One region of the Paenibacillus sp. sgz302164 genome, then DNA from elsewhere that is predicted to be linked to it. Evidence: predicted binding sites of a transcription regulator. Region 1 holds the regulator's gene; each other region holds the start of a gene.
What was found. The regulator Rex, encoded in region 1, represses fermentation and respiration genes when NADH is low (regulators of the CRP and FNR family bind a similar motif). The targets are predictions, from matches to a motif close to TTGTGAAATATTTCACAA.

Region 1 (7,736 bases):
ACGAAGGGATTGAAGGATACGTCATGAAATTTGCAGTTTTGGATTTTGAAACGACAGGAAGCCAGTCTTCGGATGAAATTATTCAGGTTGGGCTTGTCATTATAGATCAATTTCAAATTGTCGACAGGTATACTTCCCTGGTCAATCCAGGAATGGGTATACCTTCTTCTATTACTACGCTGACCGGCATTACCGATGAAATGGTGGAGCATGCGCCGCAGCTTGACGAAGTGATGACGGCGATGTTTCCGCTTCTTTTTGACTGTGTTCTCGTCGGCCATCATGTGCAATTCGACTTATCGTTTTTGCAGAAAGGCTTGACGAAATGCGGATTTCCTCCGTTTTCGGGCCGCGTGCTCGATACGATGGATATGCTGCGCATGCTGTTTCCGTCGACGCCGAGCTTGCAGCTTGGCATGGTGGCGGACATGTTCGGACTGGATCATGAGAGGCCGCATCAGGCCGACAGCGACGCCGAGGTTACCGCTTTGATCTGGATCATTTGCATGGAGCGCATACTCGGTCTTCCGCTCTTGACCGTGCAGCGGCTCAGCCACATATTCGAAAGCGGTGCCAGCGATTTGGGCTGGTTTTTGGATGAAATCCGCGCCTACAAGGAAATGAATACGAGCATCGATACCGATACTCACCGTTATTTCCGGCAGTTTACGATGAACGTAAGCGATTGGGGCGAGGACGAAGAGGAAAGAGACGCGCAGGACATTCGGAAGCTCGGTGCTGCTTTTTCCGAATTTCATGACAGTTTGAAGCAGGCGCTTCAGCAGCGGTTTGACGTGTTCGAGGACCGCCCGGCGCAGGAGCAGATGATCCATGAAGTGGAGCAGTCGCTGGAGGCCGACACGCATTTAATGATTGAAGCGGGTACGGGTACCGGCAAATCGCTGGGCTACCTGATTCCTGCGCTGTATTACGGAATCAAACACGATAAAAAAGTGATCGTCAGCACGCATACGATTAATTTGCAGGAACAGCTGCGCGAGCGGGATATTCCGCTGCTGAAGGACATTTTTCCGATACCTTTTAAAGCGGCCGTATTGAAAGGCAGAAGTCATTATCTTTGCTTGCGCAAGTTCGAAAACAAGCTGGTCACGCGCGATTACGAGTACGGCAAGGACGACTCGGTCACAGCGGCTCAAATGGTCGTATGGCTCAGCGAAACGAAACACGGGGACGAAGAGGAGCTGAATTTCGGCAATAAAGGCGCGCAGTTCTGGCATTCGGTGGCCAGCGATACCGATTCCTGCCTGAACCGTATGTGCCCCTGGTTCAAAAAATGTTTCTACCACCGCGCCCGCCACGATGCGAACACGTCAGATGTCATCATAACGAACCATTCGCTGTTGTTTACCGATATGAAGGCCGAGAACCGCCTGCTGCCCGGCTACAAGCATCTGGTCATCGACGAAGCACACCACTTTGAAGAAGTGGCCAGCAAGCATCTGGGGATCGAGCTGCACTCGGGCGCGTTTTACCATTCTTTGCAGTGGTTGTATAAAGACAACCGCAGCGGGCAGCTGCCTATGCTCCGCTTTCGTCTTCAGAAGGCGGCGGAAGAGCAGGAGAGAGCTTTGGCCTGGAGCGCAGCGATAGACGGTTTGTACCCGAAAATCGTGCAGATCAAGGAAGACTGGGAGCGTTTGAGCGAAGGGTTGTACGAGCTGCTTACGGCAAAAAGCGACCCGTCGCAATCGGAGAACTCGCAATACGTGCTGCGCATGAAGCCCGAGGCGCTGCCGGCGCATTGGAGCGAGCTGACGATGATGGAGGACAACATTTATTTGAGCATGAACGATACGCTCCGCACGCTCGACAAAATGCTGAGCGAGATCAAAGAGATGCAGGAAGTTCTGGAAGTCCAGAGCATCGTGACGGATTTGAACGGAACTTTGAAGGAGCTTTACGGGCACCGGGATGCGCTTCATTTTTTCATGAAAATGGAGGATCAAGGTTACGTATACTGGATGGAAGCCGGCACGTATTCCAAGAGCAAGTCGCTGCAGCTGATCAGTGTGCCGACGGATGTGAGTCCGCTGCTTCAGGAGCATTTTTTCAAAAATAAAGACAGCATCATTTTGACTTCGGCTACGTTATCCGTGAACAAATCGTTCCAATACTCGGCCGATCAGCTCGGTTTGCAAATTCCCGCCGGCGAAGAGGCCGGCAAGCTCAAAACGGTGCAGCTTCCGTCCCCGTTCAATTACAGGGAGCAGGCGCTGGTCTGTATTCCCAGAGATTTTCCGACGATTAAAGGCCCTTCCGGGGACGCCGTTTTCATACAAGCACTTATCGATTCTTTAAGCAATGTCGCTTTGGTTACCAACGGCCGAATGCTCGTGCTGTTTACATCCAACCGGATGTTAAAGCAGATTCATGCCGGCATGAAGGAGCGGTTAAAGCCGCATGGGATTACCGTGCTTGGACAGGGCGTAGACAGCGGCAACCGCAGCAAGCTGACCCGCATGTTCCAGGACCACCATTCCTGCGTGCTGCTGGGTACAAGCTCGTTCTGGGAAGGCGTGGACATCCCGGGCGATGCGTTGTCCTGCTTGGCTATTATTCGGCTTCCGTTTCAGCCTCCGAATCACCCGCTCATTGAAGCCAAATGTGAAAATATTAAAAAGCGGAACGAAAATCCGTTTATGAAATTTTCCGTGCCGCAGGCGGTCATTCGTTTCAAGCAAGGATTCGGGCGGCTCGTGCGGCGGGCTACGGATAAAGGAATCGTTATTATTTACGATACCCGCGTTATCGATACGCAGTACGGCAAATATTTTCTTTATTCGCTGCCCGGTCCGAAGATTGAACATATGACGACGGAACAAATGATTCCAAGAATTGAGGAATGGATGGGGGAGGCGCAGCGGTGAAGACACAAAAAATATCCGAAGCTGTAGTCCGCCGGCTGCCGATTTATTTGCGGTTTTTGAACGAGCTGGCGATGAAAAATATTATGACGGTCTCGTCGCAGGATCTGGGGCAAAAGCTCGATTTGAACCCCGCGCAAATCCGCAAAGATTTGGCCTATTTCGGGGAATTCGGCAAAAAAGGGATCGGCTACGACGTCGGCTATCTCATCGAGAAGATCAGGCAGATCTTGAAGCTGGACCGCCATATCCGGGTCGCTCTGGTCGGGGCGGGCAACCTGGGGCGGGCACTGTGCAACTACAACACATATTTGCGCAACGATATGAAAATTGTCGCCGTATTCGACGCGATGCCCGAGAAAACGGGCGAGACGATCAATAATTTGATCGTGCAGCCGACGCACGAGCTGAAAGAAGCGATATCGCGGCTTGGCGTCAGAATCGGCATCATTACGGTACCGGCAGCGGAAGCGCAAAATGTGGCGAATCAATTCGTCGAAGCCGGCATTGAAGCGATTCTTAATTTTGCTCCGGTCATCATTAAGGTGCCGCCCGAAATCCGCGTGCACCATGCCGATTTCACGACCGAGCTGCAGAGTCTGGCCTATTATTTGGACTAGGCCAAGACTCCGGCCGCAAAGGCCCTAAGGGCTCGCGCTATGCGGAAACTTGCAGCAGGACGCAGGGGAAAGCTGCAGAAACCTGCAGAGGAGAAACGAACCAGTGGAAACTCGCGGAAACCTGCAGGAACCCGCAGAAAACTGCAGAAGAGAAACAAAACCCTGCAGAAGCCTCCGGAAGCTGGATCGGCGAAAAACTCGCATGGCAGCAGGCAGTACATTTGCTTAGCAACGTGGAGAAAACCTGCAAAAGTACAGTTTTTTGCTCGCTGATGCGCTGGATACGAAAAATTCCTGCAAATGTGCAGGCTTTTCGCCGCGAACATGGGCTGAGAATCGTTTTTAGCGAAAATTCCTGCACAATCGCAGGCTTTTTGCCGAAATGAACCATTTCTGCTGAAAAAGCCTGCACTTTCGCAGGTTTTTTCTGTGCCAGGCTGCTTGTTCCAACGCCGTAACCCGTACAGGAGAGAGCCGTAGGTTACTGAAGAGTGATTGTGCCCCTTTTGGTTCCTCTACCCCGTTACTTTATCAACAGTCTGGTTTTCTACCCGTAATATGATGCGTCTCTCCAATGTATGTTTTCTCAGCAGCCTATATTTTAACGAAAATAATGTACTCGTTTCCAACTTTTACGCTTTTAAAGCTTGAAATTGTTTCAGTAGACGATTGTTTTCATTCTGTGGGGGTAACGTCTACGGCGTCATGGGAGTTTTGTAGTTTTTTCCGGCTGTCGAGCCAATTCGTTTCATTGGCGCGAAGTGCCGTCTTTGGGCGGACGGCAAAAAGAAGCGGAAACCGGTGAAAGTTCGGTTTTAAAACCGCTCCTGATTGCGAAGGTCAACAAACAAATACGCGATCTTGTGCGCACATCTAACGTACTGTAGCCATTCAATTCGACGCTGAGAGCGGCTATCGCAGAGCGTTAACAAGCGGCTCGTAAAACAACGCAAGCAGCGCACAAGCGCACGTTCCAGAGCGCAAGCAGCGCACAAGCGCCTCACTCCACAGCCGTATACAGCGTTCAAGCGCTCGCTCCACAGAGCAAGCAGCGCGCAAGCGCTCGCTCAACAGCGCAAGCAGCGCGTATGCTGCTCGCTCAACAGCGCAAGCAGCGCGTATGCTGCTCGCTCCACAGAGCATGCAGCGCACAAGCGGCTCGCTCCACAGCCGCATTGCAGCGCCCCGCCGCGCTTTGCAAAAACAACAAAAAAACCGAGCCATAGCGGCCCGGGTTTTTCATCTAAAACAACTTAAACAACACGAAGTAAATCGAGTAAGACAAGACGATGCTGATCGGGATGGTAATGACCCAGGTCATGATCATTTTGCCGACGGTTGCCCATTGGACTTCATGGAAGCGCAGGACGCTTCCCGTTCCGATAATGGACGATGAAATGACGTGCGTCGTTGACAGAGGCATCCCCATATGGGTGGATGCTTGTATAATGATCGACGATGTCAAATCGGAGGCGAAGCCGTTGATCGGCTCGATTTTAATAATTTTGCGGCTGATCGTTTTGATGATGCGCCAGCCGCCGATGGACGTTCCGAGGCCCATGGCTGTAGCCGCGGCGATTTTTACCCACAAAGGCACATCCAGATCCGTTTGATAACCCGCTGCAACAAGCCCGAACACGATGATGCCCATCGCCTTCTGCGCGTCGTTGCCGCCGTGGGAGTAGGACAGCAGCGCGGCTGACAGTACCTGCAAAGAACGGAACATCCGGTTCAGCTTGGAACGCGAAGTGTTGCCCGACCAAAGGATGATGTACTTAATCAGGATCATGATCACAAAGCCCGCTGCAAAAGCAATGATCGGCGATAAAATGAGGATGATGATAATTTCGGTGAAACCGCCCCAGTTCACGGAGCTCATGCCTGCTCCGGCAATTACCGCACCGGCCAGGGAGCCGAGCAGCGTATGCGAGGAGGAGGAAGGAATGCCGAAATACCAGGTCACAAGGTTCCAGATAATGGCGGCTATAAGCGCCGCGATTACAATTTCAACGCCGTGGTCGATTTTGGCCGGGTTGGCGATTTTGCCCCCGACTGTTTTGGCGACTTCGGAAGAGACGATCGCTCCGACAAAGTTCAGTACCGCAGCCATAACAACGGCGACCCGGGGGTTTAACGCTCTTGTAGAGATGGATGTTGCAATTGCATTCGCCGTATCGTGAAATCCGTTGATGAAGTCAAACAAAAGTGCGAGCGCCACGATAACGATTAGATAGGTTAACATGTTTTCCTCCTAATCCGTTTCCTCAAGAGTACCGAAGAACGACACTCTCCAGAATGTTGGCCACATCTTCGCACGCGTCCGTTGTTTCTTCCAGTCTTTCATACACTTCTTTGAGCTTGAAATCTTCATAAATATCTTTTTTGGCGAGAAAAATTTGCCGTATGCCTTCGCGCATCAGCCGGTCTCCGTCGTTTTCCAGGCTATTGATGGCAACCGTGTGCTCCGTAATTTGCATGTACTTTTTCTTGGCGAGTAGTTTGAACGCATCCAGCATATGTTGGCAGGAATCGACGATAACCGCGGAAAAGTCTCTCATAAATTGATCGGTATGCGAAATGCCGAGGTAGTCGAAGCGGGCGATCGTGGCTTCAATGCCGTCCGTGACATCGTCGATTTTGGAGGCGAGCTCCATGATGTCTTCGCGGTCCAGAGGAGTGATGAACACTTTGTTCAGTCCTTTGAAAATCTCATGCGTGATCGAATCGCCTTTATGCTCCAGGTCGTGGATGGCTTTTACATAATCGACGGGCGGTTTCTCACCCATCATCGCCGTACGGAACATTTGAGCGGTTTCCAAGGCATTCTCGGCAGACCCGATGAGAAGCTGGAGAAAATCGACGTCCCCTTTTCTAGTAAATAACGTTGTCATAAAACCCTCCCAATATTTTCTATATGTACAAAATTTTGATCGATTTTTGCTACAAAACAGACCAATTTGTTGAAAACTCACGAAGTTAAAAATATCATAACATTTATACGGAAAGCAATGCTAAATAACTTGGATTTTGCATTTGCCGGTTTTCTTGATTTTACGGGTGCGAAGTTGTACATTGGAAAAAGCGGTGTTCGTTAGAAGAATGCCGGGAGAGGAACCTTTACCTATGAAAAAAATGTGCATACGCAACGGAATATTTGTAACGGCGGATTCGTCCAGACCTGTTGTCAAAGGATGGATGGTTATCGAAGACGGCCGCATTGCTTATTTGGGCGAACAGGCGCCCCCTGCCGGAGAGCAGTACGATGAAGTGATAGACGGCACAAACAAGCTGTACATGCCGGGTCTGGTGAACACTCACGGCCATGCGGCGATGTCGTTGCTTCGCGGATACGGCGACGATTTGGCTTTGCAAATTTGGCTGGAGGAGAAAATGTGGCCGATGGAAGCCAAATTTTCTTCGCAGGATGTAAAATGGGGCACTTTGCTGTCCGTCGTTGAGATGATCAAAGGCGGCACCACAACTTTCGTCGATATGTACGACCATATGAACGAGGTTGCGCAAGCCGTCGAGCAATCGGGGATGCGCGGCTGCCTGACGCGGGGCGTCATCGGTCTGTGCCCGCCGGAAGTTCAGGATGCGAAGCTGAAAGAGGCGACCGAGTTTGCAAAAAGCTGGCACGGCAAAGCCGACGGCAGAATTACGACGATGATGTCTCCGCATGCGCCTTATACATGCCCGCCGGATTACATTGAGCGTATCGTGCAGGCAGCGCATGATTTGGATCTTCCTATACATACGCATATGTCGGAAACGAATCGGGAAGTTCAGGCCAACGTGGAGCAGTACGGGCTGCGTCCTGTCGCCCACCTGGAAAAGCTCGGCGTATTCAGCCGGCCGACGCTCGTCGCCCACGGGGTGCATCTGACCGATGAAGAAATCGAAATCGTGAAAAAGTACGATGTGCGGATTTCCCATAATCCGGGAAGCAATTTGAAGCTGGCCAGCGGCGTTGCCAGAGTGCCTGAACTGCTTCGCGCAGGTGTGAAGGTGTCCCTGGGGACGGACGGCGCGGCTTCCAACAACAATTTGGATATGTTTGAGGAAATGAGGCTCGCCGCCTTGATTCATAAAGGCGTTTCCGGCGATCCGCTCGCGGTGCCTGCCGCCGAGGCGCTTCAGCTCGGAACCCGGATGGGTGCCGAATCCATTTGGTTGGACCGGGTAGGACAGCTTGCGCCCGGTATGAAGGCCGATTTCATCGCGCTGGATA
Region 2 (7,736 bases), on a different contig from region 1:
TTGTGACCTCCTATCAATTGGTATTAACGGTTATTCAAATTTGCCGTAGAACGCTTTGCGGTACACGTCGGCAAGCTCCGTCACCAGCGGCATCCGCGGGTTGGCCGTCGTGCATTGGTCCTCAAAAGCCCGGTCGGCCAAGTAGTCGACGCGCGATTCGAACTGTTGGGCGTCGAATCCGAGATCCTGGAATTTCTCCGGAATGCCGAGCGATTTGTTCAGCTTGCGGATCGCATCGATCAGGCTGTTCACGCCTTCTTCCGTCGTTTTGGCCGGAAGTCCGAGCATCCGCGCGATTTCGGCGTAGCGCTGATCGGCGACGAAATGATCGTATTTCGGGAACGATGCGAACTTCGTCGGCTTCTGCGCATTGTAGCGGATCACGTGCGGCATCAGGATCGCATTGGTGCGGCCGTGAGCCGTATGGTATTCGCCGCCCCACTTGTGCGCCAGGCTGTGGTTGATGCCGAGGAAGGCGTTGGCAAAAGCCATGCCGGCAATCGTCGAGGCGTTGTGCATTTTTTCGCGGGCGACCGGATCGCCGGTAGCGAACGATTTTTCAAGATTTTGGAACACGAGCTGGACCGCCTTCATCGCCAGGCCATCGGAATAATCGTTAGCCATCACCGATACGTAAGCTTCGATCGCATGCGTCAGCACGTCCATGCCCGTATCGGCCACCGCCGTTTTCGGCAGGCTGTACACGTAGTCCGGGTCGATGATCGCCACGTCCGGCGTCAGTTCATAATCGGCCAACGGATATTTCGTATTGCCTTTCGCCTTGTCGGTAATGACCGCGAACGAGGTTACTTCCGAACCGGTGCCCGACGTTGTCGGAATCGCCACGAACTTCGCCTTGTTGCCAAGCCGCGGATATTTGTACACGCGTTTGCGGATGTCCAGGAACTTTTGCTTCAGCGCATCGAAGCTCGTATCCGGGTATTCGTAGAACAGCCACATCGCCTTGGCCGCATCCATCGGCGAGCCGCCGCCGAGCGCAATGATGCAGTCCGGCTGGAAGGAAGCCATTACCTGTCTGCCGCGTTCCACGGTATCCACGGACGGATCCGGCTCTACGTCGGAGAACACTTCGATGTAGACAGGCAGTTGGCGTTTGCGCAAATAGTATTCGACACGCTCCACATAGCCGAGTTTGACCATCATCGGGTCCGTCACGATCATGACCCGGGAGATGTCGGGCATTTTTTCCAGGTACTGCGTCGCGCCCTTTTCAAAGTAAACTTTAGGCGGAATTTTGAACCACTGCATATTGACGGTGCGGTAGGCGACCCGTTTGACGTTGATCAGATTGACCGCGCTGACGTTGGAGGTCGTCGAGTTGTGGCCGTACGAACCGCATCCGAGCGTCAGTGACGGCAGGTTCGTGTTGTAAATGTCGCCGATCGCGCCGTGCGTCGACGGCGAGTTGACAATAACGCGCCCCGTCTGCAGCTTCGCGGAGAACGCGCCGATCACATCGGCATTCTGCGAATGAATGACGGAGGAATGGCCCATGCCGCCGAAGCGAACCACTTCCGCCGCCCGTTCGATGCCCTGCTCCGCCGTTTTCACTTTGTAGCAGGCCAGCACAGGGCTGAGCTTCTCGGCGGACAGCGGGTAAGCTTCGCCGACGCCGGCCAGCTCGGCGACGAGAATTTTCGTCGATGCCGGCACTTTGATGCCCGCCATCTCGGCGATTTTGACCGCCGATTGGCCGACGATGACGGCGTTGACCGCGCATTTTTCACTGTTGATCACAAGCTTGGATACGGCTTCGGTCTCTTCCTTGTTCAGGAAATAGCAGCCCTGGTCGATCATCAGCTTTTTCGCCTCGGCGTAGATCGCCTCTTCGAGAATGACCGCCTGCTCGGAAGCGCAAATCATGCCGTTGTCGAACGTTTTGGACAAAATCAGATCATTGATCGCCTGCGGCAGGTTCGCCGTCTTCTCAATGAAGCACGGCACGTTGCCGGGTCCGACCCCGAGCGCCGGCTTGCCTGTGCTGTAGGCGGCTTTGACCATCGAAGATCCGCCCGTCGCAAGCACGAGCGCCACATCGGGATGGTTCATGAGCAGCCCTGTCGCTTCCAGGGACGGGTACTGCACCCACTGGATGCAGTTGTCGGGAGCGCCTGCGGCGACCGCGGCTTCCAGCAAAGTTCTGGCCGCCGCTGCGCTCGATTGCTGAGCGGACGGATGGAAGGCGAAGATGATCGGATTGCGCGTTTTGATCGCGATTAAAGCTTTGAACATCGTGGTGGAAGTCGGATTCGTCACTGGCGTAACGCCGGCGATAATGCCCACAGGCTCCGCCACCATCCGGTAGCTTTCATAGACGTTTTCCTCGATGACGCCGACGGTTTTGTTGTTCTTGATGCTGTGGTAGATGTACTCGGTCGCGAACAGGTTTTTCGTGATTTTGTCCTCGTACACGCCGCGCCCGGTCTCATCGACGGCCATCTTGGCCAGTACCATGTGCCGGTCGATGCCGGCCAGCGCCATTTGCTGAACGATGGCGTCAACCTGCTCCTGGTTCAGCTCGAGGAAAGCTTGCTGCGCTTTCTTCGCTTTTGCCACCAGTTGGTTCACTTCGTCTTTTGCGGAAATTTGTACGTTTACTTGGCTCTCTTTAACTGCCATCTTCTTCCACTCCTTTATATGATCAATAATGGGTGAATAACCTAATGTTGTGTTTGTTTCTACACAAAGAGTACCGCTTTTGGAGGGCTGCAACTATGAGAAAAATCACAAATGAAGCTTCGCAGGCGGCTATATTCGTGAAGATATTGTGAATTATTTCACAATATCTTTGGAGAGAAAAGGCATTCCCCGGCTGACAAGCCGAAATGCCTTCTCTTTTCCTGCATCACCTGTCGTTACCAGGTAATAAATCCTTTGGAACCCGGTGCCGGATTCGTCACCATATCCATCAGCGGCAGCGTATAAGCGATGAGGATCAGCGCGGCTGACAAGCCGATCCACACGCCCCACCGCTCCAAATAAGCAGGGGTCGCTTCCGCCTGCTCCATCGGCTCGCCGATCGGATACTCCGTCTCCCCCCGGGGCGCGCGAAGCAGCGCGAATACGTTGTACACCATCATCAGCACCGCGATGAACAAAATCGTTCCGCCGATCGCCATCCATACGTAATAGGATGTCCAGCCTGCCGCGTCCGCATGATTTTCATAAGTGGTGTACGCGGTTCTTCTCGGAGCCCCGAACAGGCCCACTATATGCATCGCACCGGACATAAAGAACATGCCTATGCACCAGATAACCGTTTGAATCAAGCCAAGTTTGTTCATCCGCGGGGTCAGCACGCGCCCCGTCACTGCCGGAAGCAGCCAGTACGCAATGCCGAAAAACGTCAGCGCCACGCTCGTCGCAACCGTCAAATGAAAATGCCCCGTCACCCACAGCGTATTATGAACGACCGCATTCATCTGGTTGCTCGCATTAATCAAGCCGCCCGCCCCTGCCGGTATAAAGATCAGCATGCCCATGAACGGCGCGAAAAAACGCACATCCTTCCAAGGCATCACCTTGACCCACCCGAACAAGCCCGTAGCCCCTTTGGCCCGCCCGTTCAATTCGAATGTGGCGAACAGGGAGAACGCCGTCATCAGCGACGGAACCACGACCATAAAGGTCAGCACGACCTGCAAATATTTCCAGAAAGGGCTGATGCCCGGCTCCATCAATTGATGGTGAAAGCCTACCGGAATCGAGAACAGCAGCAGCAAAATGAACGACAACCGCGCCAAAGCGTCGCTGTAAATTTTGCCGCCGATAATTTTCGGAATGATCACGTACCAGCACATGTAGGCCGGCATCAGCCAGAAATAGACGAGCGGATGTCCGAAATACCAGAACAGCGTGCGGCTCAGCATGACGTTAATCGTCTCCACCCAGCCGAACGACCACGGTATGAGCTGGATCAACACTTCGGCGGCTACGCCCAGCGTGGCGATTTGCCACATGAGAAAAGTGACGACGGACATGAAGGCGAACAGTGGAGATATCTCGCCCCGATTCGTTCTTTTCCAGTACTTGTACTGATAAAACACGCCCCAGCCGCTGATCCAGCTCCCGACAACGACCAAAGCCAATGCGATGTAAAAATACGGAGAAGCTTTGAGCGGCGCGTAAAACGTGTAAAGCACGCTGGCTTTGCCCGCCAAAACCATCGCGACCCCAATGGCCGTGCCGGCCGTCATTAAGGCGAAGCCCGCCCACCCCATGCGGCGCACAATCGGCAGCAGCTTGCCTCCAAGCGTATAAGAAATGCCCGAATAGAGGAAGCCGATAATAAAATAAGTCGTAAAAATGAGCGCCATCAATACCCCATGGGCCGTCAGCAGCTCGTAATAGCCGATTCCGTACGGCAGCTTGACCGTCCCGCTGCGGACCATGCTCTGCAGCAGCCCGGCGATGCCGCCGATCAGCAAAGCGATGAACGCCACGATGATGTGCGCGACGACGAGCTTCCCGTCTTTCAGATCGAATTTCGTGCCGTTTCCGTGCAAATGCGCTACTTTCATGACCATTGCCACCCCCTTTTGCTTGCGTCCCGAATTCATTTGACGATAATCGTCGTTTTCATAAATTCATGCGCCCCGCCGCAGTATTCGTTGCACAGGATGAGGTACTCGCCCGGCTTTGTGAACGTATGGCTCACATGGCTGACCTCGCCGGGCACGATCATCATGTTCACGTTTGTGCCGGGAATTTCAAATCCGTGCACGACATCCTGGGTTGCCACGATAAAATTGATTTTCGCACCGACGGGCACCTCCATTTTGTCCGGAGCATACCCGAACGTGAACGCCGTCATCACAGCTTCGTACTCGTTGTCCCCGATTTTGCGGAGTCCGGGATTGTCAAAAGGAGCCGTTTCCTTCAGCTTGGCCGGATCGATCTGGTGATGGTGCTCGCTCGGGGGCTTGACGCCCATGGCAAAAGCGGACACGCCCAGCACGCCGAGAAACACGAACAGCATAGAGATGCCAATGGTCAACCAAATTTTTTCAAGCTTGTGAATATGCATGGCGATCCACCCTTCACATTTCTAGTTTCTGGAAATAAACAATAAATAAACGGCAACCCAGCTTGCAATCAAAAACGCGCCCAGCAGCAGTACGGCGGCAAACGTTCCATTCAAAACCGGTTCGGCCTTTTCCTTATTGTTATCCATGTCATCTTCCCCTCCATTTGTGGTCCAGCCTCTCATTACCTACATTTTAGTGTCCTTGATCCCCGCCCTCTGTGATATCGGTCACAACAACATCGAGCAAATATGAACAATCCGTTACCTTTACGTTTGGGGGACGGCCATGCGCTGCAAAGCTTCGTAATCGGCAGACGTCTTGATGCTGGCGACGAAATTCAATCCCACATCGCGCTCCTGCAAATAGCGGTCATCCAGCTCCCCCCAAAAAATGTGGTTGAGCAGCGCCGACATTCTCGTCTCCCCCCGCTGCAGCAGGCCGACGATCGCCTCCTTGCACTTGCGGTCATAAATGCCGTGAAGCGGATACAACCCTCCGGCAACCAAAGGCACGACGGCGTCAAAGCCGTCCTTTTTCCGCTCCCACAGCAGCTCCGCCGCCTTGCAGGAAAGAAACGGCATGTCGCAGCCGACAACCCACACGGACGAATGTTTGGCCAGAGACAAAGCCGCATGCATGCCGACGAGCGGACCCTGAGCCTTGTAGTAGTCCGTTATGATCCGAACCGAGCGGTCGAGCATGGGCAGGAAAGGCCGGACATCGTTCGTTACGACAATCAGCTCATCGCACAGTGGCTTCATCATTCTCATTTGTCGAATAATCAGCGGCTCGCCTGCAAAAGGAAGCAGCGCTTTCAGCTCCCCTTTCATCCGGCGGCCCGCTCCGCCTGCCAAAATGACTCCGGTCAGCATCTCCCTCACTCCCTTGCTATGTTAAAATGGGTTACGATATCTCAACTTTAGAACAGCGAAACCGTATTGTAAGTGAAAAAGATCACAGTTGCCACAGCAAACAGGGCTGCCCCATCGGCAGCTTTTGCTGCCAGTGGTTCAGCCCTGGTGAAGTCGGTCGGGTCGGTCTTCGGTCTTCGGTCAACATGTTGTTTCGCCATGAATTGGCGAATGGCCAAAGCGCCAGTTAGCTGGCTGGCATCAGAACAGGATGATGCCTGCCAGTCCGGAAGCGACGATGACCATGAACGGATGCATGTTATGCTTCAGCACGCCGTAAATGCAGCCTGCGCAAATGAGCAGCGTGGCGAACGTCGACCACGTCAGGCCCATACGCGCATTCAAGCCGAAATGCAGCGCGGCGTAGACGATCAGGCCGGTTACTACCGGCCTTAATCCGTAGAAGGACGATTTGACCCAGCGGTGCTCGTGCATTTTTTGAAAAAAAGCCGCCAGCAGGATAATAATAAGCAGCGACGGGAACACGATGCCCAGCGTCGACGCAATAGCCCCCGCCAAACCCTCCGCGTGATAGCCGACAAGTGTCGCGGTATTGGTCGCGATCGGGCCCGGGGCCATGCCGGCCAATGTAACGATTTCCTGAAAATGGGCGCTGTCCGCCCAGCCGTACTTCGTAGCCTCATTCTGAATTAGCGGAATGACTGCATAGCCGCCGCCAAAGGAGATGCAGCCGATTTTGAAAAATGTGAAAAATAACTGCCACATCCCAGTTCACCTCTATGGCTAAATGTAGTATTCGGGAAACATGATTTCCGGCTTCGGATCGGGAGCGCTCGCTTTCTCGAACGGCGCGCTGACTCCGAGCATGGACTTGATTTTCACGGCAAGCACGCCAGCGATAATCCCAACCGCAATGATAAGTAAAGGATGAATAGGCGTTGCGATCAAAAGCCCTAGCGAAACGACTGCAACCGTAGCGGTCGTTTTATCGATCAGCGACGATTTGGCCATTCTATAGGCTGCAATCAATATAAGTGCGATAATTGCCGCGTGAATGCCTTTCAAGGCAGCTTCAACTTTTGGAAATGCGCTGAACAAAGAGTACATCGAGCTCAAAGCGAACACGATGACAACCGGCGGAAGCGTAATGCCGAGCACCGCCATAACCGCGCCGCCGACCCCGGAGAGCCTGTAGCCGATAAAAGCCGCTGAGTTGACGCCCACTCCCCCCGGCGCGGAACCGGCGATGGAAATCAGATCGCTCATGTCCGACTCCTTGAGCCAATTGCGCTTCTTGACGATCTCCCTTTCAATGATCGGGATCATCGCATAGCCGCCACCGAAGGTCGAAGGGCCGATTCGGCAAAACACCCAAAATATGCTCACCAGCATGGAAATCCGCTGCAACTGTTGTTTCATCACGATGTCACCTTCCTTAGCGTACAACCTTATTACATTCATTATAGCACCTTTATTCCATTTTGGAATGAAGATATCATCCAAAATCGATTCACGTTTGTTTATCGCCTTAATTATTTCTGCTTATAAGGAATTATACCCGCCTATTTATTTCAATTTGAATTAAAGTCGACTATTCAGGGTTGTTTTACAGGTTTGCATGAAATATAGGAGCTGTCCCAAAAGTGTTCATATCGTACGGGATAAAAAATCGAGCAAAAGGACCTCAAAATCCACTACCAAGTGGAGAATGAGGTCCTTTCTTTAGGTGAAATTTCAAGGCAAAGCGGGGCACAGCCGCTCTTTCCCAAACCACACCTATCCCTGCATAGGTTGGGGAGCTGAAGGGGGGGGGACG
Region 3 (7,736 bases), on a different contig from region 1:
GAGCCTGCGGACCAATCGGTCATCACCGCCGATTTGCTGCATGCCGCTGCAGCGGCGCCTCCCGGCGAGGCCGGCGCACAAGTGAAGCTGATGCTGCTGGATGAGAACAATCATCTTTTTGCGGAAGCGGAGGGGCAGGGGCGTGTAGAACGCGATTTCGATATCTCCGCTTATCGGAACCGGATCGTTTATTTGCAAGCCGAGGTATCGGATGCGGCGGGCGGCGGAGTTAGAACCCTTTATCATACTTTGTATGCGGACAATGGCCTGCGGCTGGTCAAGCTGCGGCAAGTTCCGGGCGTCATCGACGATTTCGACGAAAACCGGATCCTGTATACAGCTTATGATAAAAGGCTCCATTTGCTGGATGGCGAGGGCGGTCCCGATACGGTTGTATACGCGAAGCCCGATAAAATAGGCGCAAAGCTTACTCCGTCAGGCGCCGTGTTCACCGCGGGACTGTACGGGGACGGCTACGCTCATACGCTGCTCTGGAAAGACGGCTCGGCGGCGGACACGGGGCTGAACTATTTTGAAACGTGCTGCGACGGCGGCGACAGGCTCCAGGTCGCGGGCAGCTATGTGCTGCGGCCGGGTACGCACCGGGTTGACTGGATCGATTCAGCGACCGGCGAAGCGCGGAAATATCCCCTTCAAGGCACGTCCGCCTACGGCGCCAGCTTGAACATAAACGGCGAGTTCGTTTACTCGGGGACGGCCCGGGGAGACAAACTGACGCAGATTTACCGCTATGCGCAAGGGCAAAGCAGCCTCATCATTCCGCACCGGGAGCGTGCCAGCTATAATCCGGTATGGGACGGGCGCACGATCGTCTTCATCGGGGAAGGCGGCAAGCTGCTGAAGAAGCGGGACGGCGTCATCACCGAGCTTGGGCCGGCTGCGCCGCAAGGCACGTACGTTTATCCCCACGCCGATTATGAAATCGCGCAGGGCTGGATCGCTTTTACGAAGCAGTCGGGGGACGGGACCCGGCAAATTTATGTGCAGTCGCCTTCAGGCTCAGTGACGCAGGCAACTTACCTGCCAGTGGACGTGGACCGACCGAAGATCGACAAGCTGGCTCCTGACGGCACGCTAACCTACACGTTCGACAAGCAATTGTTTCTGATTGCGCCAGGTCAAGCGGCATCGATCGATTTGGGCTACGGCGGCGGAATGACCAAATGGCTGCACGGCTCGTGGTACAAAGCAGTGGGCGGCACGCTGTTCAAAATGAATACGGACGCAGCAGAATGACTCCATGGATCTAGGTCCATGGGGTCTTTTTTGTTTTTGTGCTAGGGATGTGCCTTTTTTGCCATAAATCGGCTTTATATTGTGATTTTCGTCACATGAATGCGTCCGAATCCTCCCTATAATCATGATCATAAGAAAGGGGGGCGTTATTTTGGACGCTTTGGATTGGAGCAGATGGCAGTTTGCAATAACGACGGTTTATCACTTTTTTTTCGTCCCGCTATCGATCGGGCTCGCGTTTTTGATCGCTTTTATGCAGACGCTGTACGTAGTGAAACATGATGACAAATACAAAATGATGGCCAAATTTTGGGGCAAATTGTTTCTCCTCAATTTCGCGGTCGGCGTCGTAACGGGGATTATGCAGGAATTTCAGTTCGGCATGAACTGGGCGGATTATTCCCGGTTTGTCGGGGCCGTTTTTGGCGGGCCGCTCGCAGTGGAGGCTCTCGTATCGTTTTTCCTCGAATCGACATTTCTCGGCATCTGGATTTTCGGCTGGGACCGGCTGCCCAAAAAAGTGCACCTGGCTTCCATCTGGCTTGTCGCCTTCGGCACGACGCTGTCCGCGCTTTGGATTCTAAGCGCCAACTCGTTCATGCAGGAGCCGGTCGGCTATGCGATTCGGAACGGGCGCGCGGAGATGACGGATTTCTTTGCGCTGCTGGGCAATACGCAGTTGTGGGTCGAGTTCCCGCACGTTGTTTACGGGGCGCTTGCGACAGGGGCGTTGTTCGTGACCGGCATCAGCGCATACAAAATACTGCGCAAGCATCAGACGGAGCTGTTTCAATCTTCTTTTACGATCGGAATCGTGGTTGCGCTGATAGCCAGCTTTTTGACGGCTGTAGCGGGGCACGAGCAGGCGCAGCATCTGATGAAATCCCAGCCGATGAAGATGGCCGCTTCGGAAGCATTGTGGGAAACGACGGGAGACAGCGCTCCGTGGACGGTTTTTGCCTTCATCGACCCTGCCAAAAAGGAAAACAAGTATCAGCTTGAAATTCCTTATGCGCTGAGCATTCTTTCCTATAATAAACTGCACGGAAGCGTGCCCGGCATGAATGAGCTGCAAAAAAAATATGAAACCCAGTACGGCCCGGGCAACTACATCCCGCCGGTCAGAACGACCTTTTGGAGCTTCCGCATCATGGTTGCGGCCGGGGTGCTGATGATTTTGCTCAGCATGTTCGGCACTTATGCGGCGCTGCGCAATCGGCTGGCCGGAAGCGCCATCTACCTGAAATGGATGATACCCGCCATTTCGCTGCCCTATATCGCCAATTCGGCAGGCTGGATCATGACCGAGGTAGGGCGCCAGCCATGGCTCGTCTTCGGCTTGCAAAAAACGGAGGACGGCGTATCGCCGCTCGTTTCCACGGGCATGGTAGCGACCTCGCTGATCGGATTTACGCTCGTGTACGGACTTTTGGCTGCGGCGTTCGTGTATCTTGTCGTTCATTTCGTGCGCAAGGGCGCCGACGACGAGTCGCAGCTTAAGCATAAGCAGGTTAGCCCGAATAAGGGAGCCGTCTCTTATCTCTAGAATTGGCGGAGGCGCAGTGAAAAAAGGAAAGTGAGGCGAACGTCAACATATGCTGGAAATTTTATGGTTTGTTTTAATCGCCGTGCTGTTTGTCGGGTTTTTCTTCTTGGAAGGTTTTGATTTCGGCGTCGGCATGCTGACGCCTTTCCTCGGCAAGTCCGATGTGGAGCGGCGCGTGCTGATCAATACGATCGGCCCGGTCTGGGACGGCAACGAGGTGTGGCTGATCACGGCCGGCGGCGCGATGTTCGCGGCGTTTCCGGGCTGGTACGCGAGCTTGTTCAGCGGATTTTATATGGCTTTGTTTTTGATGCTGCTGGCGCTGATCGGAAGAGGAGTGGCGTTCGAGTTTCGCAGCAAACTGGAAAATCCGAAGTGGAGAACGATGTGGGACTGGATCCTTTTCGGCGGCAGTTTGCTGCCTCCGCTGCTGTGGGGCGTCGCGCTGGCCAATTTGATGAAAGGCGTGCCGATCGATGCCAATACGAATTTCGTAGGTTCGTTCTGGGATTTGATTTCGCTGTATTCGGTAATGGCCGGTGTCAGCATCGTGCTGTTGTTTTTGCTGCACGGAGCGCTGTTTCTGTCGCTCAAAACGGAAGGGGAGCTGCGCGATCGCGCCCGCCGTTTTGCGAACCGGGTCGGCGCCTGGACGAGTGCGGCGCTTCTGCTGTTCGTTGTGCTCAGCTACGTGGAGACGGATATGTTCACGCGCGACGGGATCATCCCGGGCATGGTGCCGCTGACCGCCGGCATGGCGCTGCTGTCCGTTCATTTCTTCCTGAAGGCGGGCCGCGACGGCTGGGCGTTCATTATGACCGGCCTCACGATCGCGCTGTCCACCGTGACGGTGTTCATGTCGCTGTTCCCAAGGGTGATGATTTCCTCGCTCAACCCGGAGTGGACGCTGACGATTTACAATACGGCTTCCAACGAGTACACGCTAAAAGTAATGACGATTATCGCGCTTACGACGGTTCCGATCGTCATCGCCTATCAGGCGTGGACGTACTGGGTATTCCGCAAGCGGGTCAGCGTCAAGGACCATTTGGAGTACTGACATGATGAGCCGGTTGTTTGCCAAAGTGCAGGGAACCCGCGCGCTGTTCGCGGTCTGTATCGCGCTCGGCGCGGCAGGCGGGATGCTCATTATTTTGGAGGCGGCGGGTATCGCCCGGATTGCGGACAGAGCTTTTCTCGGCGGGCTCGGCCTTCAGGGGCTGCTTCCCGCATTCGGCATTCTGCTCGGCCTGATCGCGCTCAGAGCGGTCGTCCAGGCGGCGGGCGAGCAAGTATCCGCCCGCATGGCGCTGCGGATCAAAAGCGACCTGCGCGGGCGGCTGCTGCGCAAGCTCTCGGAGCTGGGGCCGAACTACGCCAAAGGCGAGCGCAGCGGCGAGCTGATCGGGACGGCATATGAAGGCGTCGAGCAGCTTGAAGCGTATCTGGCCCGTTATTTGCCGCAGGTCGCCTTGTCCATGCTGATTCCGGTCGCAGTATTTTGCGTCGTGGCGGGGCTGGACTGGATCTCGGCCATCGTGCTGGCTGTTACGCTTCCGCTGCTCGTGCTGTTTATGATTTTGGTCGGCCTGACCGCCAAATCGAAGGCCCGCAAGCAGTTCAAGACGCTTGGCCTGCTCAGCGGGCATTTTCTGGATGTGCTGCGCGGCCTGCCTACGTTAAAAATGTTCAACCGCAGCCGGGCGCAAATCGAAATTATCGCCCGCATCAGCGAAGATTACCGCCAGACGACGATGGGCACGCTGCGGCTGGCCTTTTTGTCGGCATTCGTCATGGAGCTGTTCGCCACGCTCAGTACGGCTGTCGTTGCCGTTTTCCTGGGCTTGCGGCTTATTGCCGGGGAAATCGGCTTTGAGCATGCTTTTCTGGTGCTGCTGTTGACGCCGGAGTTTTATGCGCCGGTTCGGACGCTGGGAACCCAGTTCCATGCCAGCACGAACGGAATGTCCGCTGCGGCGCGCATCATGGACATTTTGGAGACGGAGCCGCCGGGTTTTGTCGAGCGTCCGGGGGCGAAGCGGGGCACCGAGAATCCGCGGGGGCACCGGATCGAGTTTCAAGCGGTCGGTGTGTCGTATCCGGATGCTGCGGGGCCGGCGCTTGCGGATATTACGTTCACGCTGGAGCCGGGTGAGCGGATAGCGGTTGTCGGGCCGACGGGAGCGGGCAAAAGCACCCTGCTCGATTTGCTGCAGGGCTTCGTCCGGCCGACGTCGGGGCGCATTTTGATCGACGGCATCGACATGGCGGAGCTGTCGATGGATTGGTGGCGCAGCCGGCTGTCCGGCGTCGCTCAGAACCCCCGGTTGTACCACGGCACACTCGGGGACAACGTGACTTTGGGCAGCCCCGGGGCTGGGGATGCCGAGATTGCCGCGGCGCTCCGCGCGGCAGGCGTTGATTTTATAGACCGCCTCCCGCAAGGGCTGGAGACGGCGGTCGGCGATTCCGTCCGCCTGTCCGGCGGACAGGTGCAGCGCCTTGCGATTGCCCGCGCGCTGCTGAAACGCGCGCCGCTGCTGCTTTTGGATGAGCCGACGTCGGGCGTCGGCCTTGTTCATGAAGCCGCCGTCAGGAAGGGGCTCGATGCATTGCTGCAGGGCCGCATGTCCGTTACGGTGGCGCACCGGCTGGATACGGTGCAGGGTGCGGACCGCATCATCGTGCTTGACGGCGGGCGCATCGCGGAGATGGGCCGGCCGACCGAGCTGCTGGCCGCCGGCGGGCTGTACGCCCGCATGATTCATGCGGGCGCGGGTGGCGGCAGCACTGGCGGCGCTGCCGATGGCGGGGACGCCGGGCCGGAGGCTGCGGCGCCTGGCGCGGCACCCGGTCGATGGGCCGGCGCCGCTGAGGCGGCAGCGCCGGACGGACAGGGCAGCGGCGCTGCCGGGGCCGGGGCCCGCAGGGGCACCTTCCGCCGCATGCTGGCGTTTGTCCGTCCGTATAAAGGACGGACGGCGCTGGCGGCGCTGCTCGGCTTTGCGACGGTGGCGGCTAACATCGGGCTGATGGGGACGTCCGGCTATTTGATCGCCCGGTCGGCGCTTCGCCCCGAATCGGTGCTGATGCTTTGGACGCTGATCGTAGGCGTCCGGTTTTTCGGCATCGCCAGGGGAGTGCTGCGGTATTTGGAGCGACTCGTTTCCCACGATCTCACTTTCAGGGTTTTGCACCGCGTCCGCGTCTGGCTGTATGAAAGCCTGGAGCCGCGGGGAGCGGCGCTGCTGGAAAGCCGGCGCAGCGGCGATGTCCTGAACGCGATTACCGGCGATGTGGAGCAGCTGCAAAATTTATATTTGCGCGTGCTCGCTCCGCCGCTTGTCGCTTCGCTGACAGGGCTGCTCGGCTTTGCGGTGATGGCCGCTCACGATCTGAGGCTGGCCTGCATCTTGGGCGGGATGATGGTTGCGGCCGGAATTGGCATCCCTTGGATTTGCGCCCGCCTCGGAAGGCGGCACGGGGAAGGCGTCGTGCAGGCGCGGGCCGGTATGAATGCGGAAATGGCGGATTTGATCGCCGGCATGAAGGAATTGACGTTGTTCGGCCGGATGAGCGACCGGCTGGCCCGGATCGGCGACATTCAGGAGCGGTCGAACGCCTTTCAGGCGGCCCAGAACAGGCTGGGCGCTTATGCCGCCGGAACCATGCTTGGGGCTGCGCATCTTGGGATGTGGCTGGTCCTGCTGGCCGCGGTTTATCTCGCCGGCGCGGGGCGGCTTGAAGGGCTCGCCATTCCGGCGCTCGCGATGATGGCGCTGGCCTGCTTCGAGCCGGTCATGGCGCTGCCTGCCGCGTTCCAGCACATCGGCCAGACGATGTCGTCGGCCGACAGGCTGTTCCGCCTGGCGGACGAGTGCCGCCAAGCCGAGCCTGCGGCCGCGCCCGCGGCTGCGGGGACCGGGCCGGAGCGGTCGGCCGGCGGCTGGGAGGCGCGCATCCGCGATCTCTCATTCCGCTACGGCCCGCGGGAGCCTTATGCGGTTCGCGGCTTGTCTTTGACGCTGCGGCAGGGCAAAAGCGTCGCAGTCGTCGGCGAGAGCGGAGCGGGCAAAAGCACGCTGCTGCAAGTGCTGCTGCGGATGCGTCCGTATACGGAAGGATCCGTAACGATCAACGGGCAAGAGCTGAGAGGCTTGCCGGAGGAGGCAGTCCGCTGCGAATTTGCGGTTGTTTCGCAAAAGGTGCAGCTGTTCAACGCGTCCGCCGCCGCGAATTTGAAGCTCGGCCGGCCGGAGGCGTCGGAGGAGGAAATGCGGGCCGCGGCGCGGCTTGCGTTAATCGACGAGACGCTTGCGGCGCTGCCGGACGGCTACGATACGGTCATCGGCGAGCTGGGAGACCGCTTGTCCGGCGGCGAGCGTCAGCGTCTCGCTCTCGCGCGGGCTTTGCTGCGGCAGGCTCCGGCCGTGCTGTTCGACGAACCGGCCGCAGGGCTGGACGCGCTGACCGAAAAAGCGTTCGTCGACAACATGGACGCTTTGCTGAAAGATAAAGCGGTTTTGTGGATCACGCACAAATTGTCCGGTCTGGTTGAACGCATGGATGAAATCATCGTGCTGCAGGACGGCTCGGTGTGCGAAAGAGGCACGCACCAGGAACTGCTGAAGCGCAAAGGCTATTATTGGCGGTTGTGGCAGCTGGAAAGGGAAAAAGACTGGGAGCACGCGCTATTTCAGCAGCGTACCGGGACTTGACACAATTTTGAGTGCTAAAAAACTTATGGGACAATTCCCCTTTAGAACGGCTGATAAAGCAGCCGTTCTTTTTGTTTTCATTTCGAGGCTTCAATAGCACGAGCAGGCCTAAATGATGGAGGAAGAGGGAAAGTTCTTGTCTAGTCATATGAACTGTTTTACAATGAAGTTATTAAGATCGGTGTTTCCGGAGCGTATTCTGTTTGGTTCTTATG

Region 2: a site for Rex is predicted at 2,787-2,804, ahead of adhE (bifunctional acetaldehyde-CoA/alcohol dehydrogenase). Genes of this name have one in related genera too.
Region 3: a site for Rex is predicted at 1,337-1,354, ahead of AC0LWT_RS25090 (cytochrome ubiquinol oxidase subunit I). Genes of this name have one in related genera too.

Annotation. Positions count from the first base shown of each region.
Region 1 is NZ_JBVYOL010000006.1:20,403-28,138, reverse strand. It holds gene dinG (ATP-dependent DNA helicase DinG) at 24-2,888, shown strand; gene AC0LWT_RS11385 (redox-sensing transcriptional repressor Rex) at 2,885-3,505, shown strand; gene AC0LWT_RS11380 (hypothetical protein) at 3,543-3,917, opposite strand; gene AC0LWT_RS11375 (inorganic phosphate transporter) at 4,749-5,747, opposite strand; gene AC0LWT_RS11370 (DUF47 domain-containing protein) at 5,770-6,396, opposite strand; gene AC0LWT_RS11365 (amidohydrolase) at 6,629-7,736, shown strand, end outside.
Region 2 is NZ_JBVYOL010000002.1:205,612-213,347, reverse strand. It holds gene adhE (bifunctional acetaldehyde-CoA/alcohol dehydrogenase) at 31-2,640, opposite strand; gene AC0LWT_RS04405 (cbb3-type cytochrome c oxidase subunit I) at 2,877-4,541, opposite strand; gene AC0LWT_RS04400 (cytochrome c oxidase subunit II) at 4,577-5,047, opposite strand; gene AC0LWT_RS04395 (cytochrome c oxidase subunit 2A) at 5,069-5,194, opposite strand; gene mobA (molybdenum cofactor guanylyltransferase) at 5,315-5,920, opposite strand; gene AC0LWT_RS04385 (chromate transporter) at 6,161-6,685, opposite strand; gene AC0LWT_RS04380 (chromate transporter) at 6,704-7,339, opposite strand.
Region 3 is NZ_JBVYOL010000016.1:99,772-107,507, forward strand. It holds gene AC0LWT_RS25085 (hypothetical protein) at 1-1,257, shown strand, start outside; gene AC0LWT_RS25090 (cytochrome ubiquinol oxidase subunit I) at 1,409-2,803, shown strand; gene cydB (cytochrome d ubiquinol oxidase subunit II) at 2,853-3,863, shown strand; gene cydD (thiol reductant ABC exporter subunit CydD) at 3,865-7,521, shown strand.